Collimonas fungivorans Ter331: one gene and its partner. The protein of the gene in region 1 interacts with the protein of each later gene in a pairwise test. Links are inferred from orthologs where the notes say so. Each region holds a gene or a part of one and is shown on either strand. Other genes may lie near its edges. The genes, in order: CFU_RS22730 and ssb.

Region 1 (3,277 bases):
CCCTGATCGCATTGGAAGTGATCGGCGTCGTCAGCGTCCGCGTCGGCAACGGCGTGATGGTGTTGCCGCGTACCGAAGAGGAAACCGCGCGCGACAACGGCAGCCAGGCGCCGGCCTTGCAGCAGGCAGCGCATCGCAGCGGCTGGGAAATCGATCCGGAACTGGACCTGGAAATCAACCTTGGGCTGGATGACGAAATCCCGCCGTTCAAGCTGCTGCAGGCGAGACGCCTGGTGGAGCCGGAGACGGCGGCGCTGGCGGCGATGAATGCCAGCGATGAGCAGTTGCGCAGTATCGCCGAAGCGTATGCGCGCAATGTCGAGGATAACCGCAGCGGCTCGCACACCCATCCGGGCGACCGCCTGTTCCATATCCGCATCGCCGAGGCCAGCGGCAACCCGGCTTACCTGCTGCTGGTCAGCCACCTGCTGGGACGCAAATACGGCATGATGTTCCAGCGCCTGCAGACGCTGTACAGCTCGAAAGACATGCCGAACCGTTCGGAGCATGAGCACCAGCTGATCATGGAAGCGCTGCAGGCGCGCGATGCGGTGGCGGCGCGGCGCGCGATGCGGGCGCACATGGATTCCGTGGTACGGATCTTTTCCCGTTCGGTGCCGGAATCAAGGCACTAATCCCGTTAAATCAGATATCGACCGGATCCACTTCCAGCGACCATTTGGCGCGCGTCTTGATCTGCCGCAGCTGAGCCATCCAGTCCGTCAGGAAAGCCTGCAGGCCTGGGCGCGAAGGACATTCGATCAGCAACTGCGCGCGGTCGACATTGGCGACCCGGGTCATGGTCATCGGAATCGGGTCGTGCATGGTGATGCCGTCATGCTCGATGCAGTGCGCCGCCTGCTGTAAAAATTCAATCGCGATTTCCAGCTCCTTCGCCTCCGCCCTCAGCAAGGCCTGATAGATGTAGGGCGGCAGGCAGGCTTGCGCACGCTCCTCCAGCAGCGAAGTGGCAAAGCGATCGTAGTCGTGGGCGATGACTGCCGCGTACAGGGGATGCTGCGGATAACGCGTCTGGATCAGCACTTCGCTGGCGCTGCCGCCCTCTTTCTGCGCCGCGCGGCCGGCGCGCCCCGCCACCTGCATCAGTTGCGCAAACAGCCGCTCGCTGGCGCGGTAGTCGTGGGAAAACAGCGCCGTATCGGGATTGAGGATGCCGACCAGGGTCAGGTTCTTGAAATCATGCCCCTTGGCGACCATCTGGGTGCCGATCAGGATATCCACTTCGCCCCGGTGCACGCTGTCGAAAGCCGCTTGCGCACTGCCTTTGCGGCGGGTCGAATCGGCATCGATGCGCAGCACGCGCGCTTCCGGGAACATCGCTTGCAATCCCTCTTCCAGCCGCTGCGTGCCGCGCCCCAGCGGCTGCAGGTCGACGTTGCCGCAGGTCGGACAGGATTTCGGGATCCTCAGCTCCAGGCTGCAATGATGGCAGCGCAGCCGATGTTCGGGTTTATGCAGCACCATGAAGGACGTGCAGCGAGTGCAGTTGCTGACCCAGCCGCAGGCGTCGCAGGCAATCACCGGTGCATACCCGCGTCGGTTCAGGAACAGCAGCGACTGTTCGCCCCGTTCCAGTCTTTGCTTGAGCGCGCTGACCAGGGTTGAGGTCAGTCCCTCGCTGGGCTTGTCGCGCTCCATGTCGATCCGGCGCACCAGCGGCAATACGGCATCCTTGACCGCGCGCTCGCGCAGTTCGAGTTTCCGGTAGCGGCCGGACTGGGTATGGTGCCAGGTTTCCAGCGATGGCGTGGCCGAACCCAGCACGATAGGAATCCCCAGCTGGTGGGCGCGCCATACGGCCAGGTCGCGCGCCGAATAACGCAAGCCCTCCTGCTGCTTGTAGGACGGGTCGTGTTCTTCATCGATGACGATCAGCTTCAGGTGCGGCAGCGAAGCCAACACCGCCAACCGAGTGCCGAGGATGATGCGCGCCTGCCCCAGGTGCGCCGCCAGCCAGTGGCGCATGCGCTCGCCTTCCGCCAGGCCGCTGTGCAAGGTCGCCACCATCACGCCCGGGAAACGGGCGCGGATGTTGCCTTCCAGCTGCGGCGTCAGATTGATTTCCGGCACCAGGATCAGGATCTGCGACGGGTTATCCGCGCCGTTTTCGCTGCGCGCCAGGATCTGCGCCGCCGCTTGCAGGTAAACCTCGGTCTTGCCGCTGCCGGTGACGCCGTACAGCAGCGTCGGCGCAAACCCGGTGGCGCTGGCAATGGCGTCGGCCGCCTGTTGCTGCGCCGGATTCAGCTGCGCGACGTCGATCGGCGTCGCATCGTGCGCGGCGCTGCTTTGCTGCAGTTTCTTCAAGCCGCGGTCCAGCGCCACGGTAGTCAGCGCGCGCAGGTTTTTCGGCAAGCCGGGCAACGCCACTTCACCCAGCGGCCGCTGATAATAATCGGCGGCAAAGCGACACAAGGCCAGCCATTGCGCCGACAGCGGCGGCAACTGGTGGCGCACGGCTTGCACATTTTTCAATTTTTCGGCGGGAACCTCGCTCTCGGCACTGGTGCCGACAATCATGCCGACCACTTCGCGGCGGCCGAAAGAAAGCTGGACCAGCTGGCCGATTTGCGGCGCAGCTTCGCTTTCATCGCTGGCCTGCCAGCGATAATCGAAGCTGCTATCCAGGGGAGTGTCGAGGACGATTTGAAGAATGCTTTGTTTCACGAACTTAATGTAATTCCCGAGGAAATAAGCTAACTATCGGTTTCATAAGTGCTTTTGAAAATATCCACAAGATCTGTGGATAACTTTGTGGACAAGGTTGCGTAAACAACGTGGGAGCGCCTGTTTACGGTATATCCAGGCTCTTGCCCAAACTAGTATCAATAAAAATACTATTTACAATCAAAGACTTAAATTGAACATTCTGGACAGGCAAAAAAATTTCCGTTTTTAAAAAATCGCCTTGCGGAAACAAAATTATGTGCATAACTAAATTCGGAATGCCCCAAAACAAAGCGAAAAAAGTAACAGAGGCGCGGCGAAAAAGGTAACAATCAGGTCCACATTCAAATTCATGGCCGTGCACCACCATGTCACTTTTTCCACCCATTCCATCAGTTTCGCACCGGAAAAATTAGCCCGATGTCAATTCCTTGAAATCGAGGGTAAACCCTAATTTCTAAGATTCCACTTAATGTAAAACATGAGGAAATGCCCTAAGCATCGGTTTCATAAGCGCTTTTCAAATTATCCACAATGTCTGTGGATAACTTTGTGGGTAACCTGCTCTTGACAGGCTGCAGCCTCATAT
Region 2 (3,289 bases), 4.5 Mb from region 1 along the record:
AACCGGCACGGGGTCTACGCCAACCGGCACAGGATCCACGCCAACCGGCACCGGGTCTACGCCAACCGGCACGGGCTCTACGCCAAATGTCACTTTCATGGGCAAGAGCACGGTGTTGATCGGAAGAACGTCGATTGATGCTCTTTCGGTTGCCGCACCATTCGACGCTCAGTACCAATACGTCGTCAGTCCGCCGGCACCGTCGAGCGCCCTGTACACGGCGACGTCCTGCCCGAATGGGACAAACTGGTGGGGATGCGCGGGCGGTAGCATCGGGGGGCTCATCCCCGGCGTCCAAGCCCGCGCTGCGCAGGCCACCTACTTGGGTAAATCGTATCCGCAGACAGTGATGTGGACATGGTTTGAACTCGGCCTCCTGGCGCCCGTGAACAAGTGGCAGGACGAGGTGACGGCGGTCAACCAGGTCGACCTCCTCACCAGATACCTGAACGACTACCGTTTCTTCCTCCAGAAGATCGGCGCCTCGCACGACATGATCGATCTCGAACCCGATTTTTTTGGTTTCGCGCGAGGGTACGGCCCTCTGGACCAAGTCCCGGCGCAGGTGACGGCTGCGAATCCGACCGACTGCGCAGACCAGGCGAACACTGTGGCGGGTCTGGCTCACTGCCTGATCGCAATGGCCCGGAAGTACGCTCCCAACACGGCCGTCGGCCTGCACCTCACCTGCTGGGACTGGCCGGGCAACGTGGATAAATGTGCCAAAGATTATGTGACCCTCGGAGGAAAGGGTGCAGACTTCCTCGTCGGGGAGGTTGAATCCACGGACGCCGGACTCAACGCCAAGCTGGGGAATGGCAACTCATTCTGGAGCGACCAGAAGTGGGCCGCGCAACTCGCCTATTGGAAACAGATGGCCGAGGCGGTCGGCCACCCGATCGTCGTCTGGCAGATCCCGATCGGCAACATGGCACAGAACAACACCGACTACCACTACCAGGACGACAAGGTGGACTGGCTGTTCTCGCACATGGACCAGGTTGCGAGCGCCCATGTCGCGGCTCTGATGTTCGGCCAAGGATCGGACCTGTCGACCACGGCTGAAACCGACGGCGGCAACCTGTTCGCGAAGACGGCCGCCTATCGCAATGCAGGGGGCACGCCGCTCAAATAGCCTGTCCCTGCGTGCTGTCGCATAGTCTGGGGTCCGTGGCGTCGTGCCGGGCGTCGTCTTCGGTATGAAGATCAATGCTGGTTGTGCTCAAGTTTGCATGCCCAAGGTTGTCGCGCACAATTTCAGGTCGGCGGGCTCGCTCAAATGCGAGCCCGCCGTATGCCGCAACCAATGCGTAGATGCCTGCTCAATATGCGCCGCTGCCGCCTCAAACTCAGCCCCCGGGTCCGCAACCGTTTTGCCGTCGAGCGCATGGTGCGCACGGTGTAACGTGAAGTCATTGTTTACATTTTTTTAGGCATACCTTAATGGATGAAATAACGACCTCAAAAAAGTCTAGACAAGAAAAAACGACCTCAAAAAAGTCTAGACAAGAAAAAACGCAGCCTTTTCAGGGGCTGCGCTCATTTTATTTACAAATATAAAAACGTATATCCTAGAACGGAATATCGTCATCCATATCCGAGAAATTCGGTGCTGGCCGGGAAGCTGGCGCCTGGCGGGCCGGAGCAGCCGGGGCGCTGGTGTTTTGCTGGCGTGCCGGCGGCGCGCTGTTGTAGTCGCCACCATCCATAGGCGCACTGCCGCCCGCACCCTGGCGGCTGCCCAGCATCTGCATGGTGTCGGCGATGATTTCGGTGGTGTAGCGCTCGGCGCCATCCTTGTCTTGCCACTTGCGCGTCTGCAGGCGGCCTTCGATGTAGATCTGCGAACCTTTTTTCAGGTACTGGCCGGCGATCTCCGCCAGCTTGCGATAGAAGGTGATGCGGTGCCACTCGGTTAATTCTTTTTTCTCACCGCTGTTCTTGTCTTTCCAGCTCTCCGTGGTGGCGACGGCAATGTTGGTGACGGCTTCGCCGTTCGGCATGTAGCGTGTTTCCGGGTCGCGGCCGAGATTGCCGACGATGATGACTTTATTGACCGATGCCATGTGATGCTCTCCTAAATACGAATATCTTGAAAAAATGCCTTGGAAATCATGCTGCCGCGGTGGTGGCTGTGCGGCCACGGCGCGGCAAATTTTTCATGCTGGATGCGATTATAAGCCAGCACAGGGTCGCCGCCCCTCCTAAAATGAATACTGAGGGGGCTCCGGCATGCTGTTTAAGCAATCCGCCTAGGGCGCCGCCGCAGAACAAACCCAGGGCCTGCATGGTGTTGTACACGCCCAGCGCAGCGCCCTTGGCGGCCGGCGGCGCGATGCGCGACACCAGCGACGGCTGGCTCGCTTCCAGCACGTTGAAGGCGATGAAAAACCCCAGCAGCAGCACGACCAGCCACTGCCAGTGGATAGTTGCCATCGAGAATGTCGCCAACAGGCCGAGTTGCACGACAAACAACAAGGCCACGGCCGCCAGCATCACTTGCTTCATCTTGCCCTGCTTCTCGCCGACAAACACCGGCGGCAGCATCAGCACAAAAGACGCCAGCACCACCGGCAGGTAGATTTTCCAGTGCGACTCCAGCGGCAGGCCAGCGTATTTGACCAGCGCCGCCGGCATCACCACGAACATCGCCATCTGCGTCATGTGCAGGGCAAACACCCCGTAGTTGAGCCGCATCAGCTCACCGTTGCGCAAGATCTCCGACCACGCCACGCGCCTGGCCTTGACCAGCGGCGCCGACGGCACCAGCCACACCACCACCACGATCGCGGCCAGCGACAGGATGCCGGTCAGGGCGAAGATGCCGCCCATGCCTACCCATTGGTACAGCAGCGGCGAAACGATCAGCGACAAGGCAAAGGTCAGCCCGATGGAGCCGCCAACCATGGCCATGGCCTTGGTACGATGTTCTTCCCGGGTGGAATCGGCGATGAAAGCGGTCACCGCCGCCGAAATCGCGCCGGCGCCCTGGATCGCACGGCCGATGATGACCCAGTAGATATTGCCGGCAGCGGCGGCGATGAAGGAGCCCAGCGCAAACAGGATCAGGCCGATCACGATGATCTTCTTGCGGCCGTATTTGTCGGAGGCGACGCCGAACGGGATTTGCCCGAACGATTGCGCCAGGCCGTAGATTCCCATGGCAAGGCCGACCAGGGCCGCGCTGTCGCCGCCGGGCAAGGTTTTGGCGTGCACCGCAAACACCGGCAAGATCAGGAACAGGCCCAGCATGCGCAACGCAAATATCGACGCCAGGGAGGCGCTCGCC

The links.
Region 2: the proteins of CFU_RS22730 (region 1) and ssb interact in binary tests that used the Escherichia coli proteins (3 or more experiments, as listed by UniProt). The link is inferred for Collimonas fungivorans Ter331 from one-to-one orthologs.

The regions. Positions count from the first base shown.
Region 1 is NC_015856.1:5,091,701-5,094,977, forward strand. Bases 168-3,125 are described here. They hold CFU_RS22730 (primosomal protein N'), read right to left. Parts: upstream 2,689-3,125; coding sequence 646-2,688; downstream 168-645. Other genes in these bases: CFU_RS22725 (FadR/GntR family transcriptional regulator), read left to right, coding at 168-635. Outside these bases: more of CFU_RS22725, read left to right, coding at 1-167.
Region 2 is NC_015856.1:573,215-576,503, reverse strand. The notes cover bases 320-3,289. They hold ssb (single-stranded DNA-binding protein), read right to left. Parts: upstream 2,067-3,289; coding sequence 1,572-2,066; downstream 320-1,571. Other genes in these bases: CFU_RS02470 (MFS transporter), read right to left, coding at 2,113-3,289; CFU_RS02480 (hypothetical protein), read left to right, coding at 320-1,135. Outside these bases: more of CFU_RS02480, read left to right, coding at 98-319. UniProt on the Escherichia coli protein: Plays an important role in DNA replication, recombination and repair. Binds to ssDNA and to an array of partner proteins to recruit them to their sites of action during DNA metabolism. Acts as a sliding platform that migrates on DNA via reptation.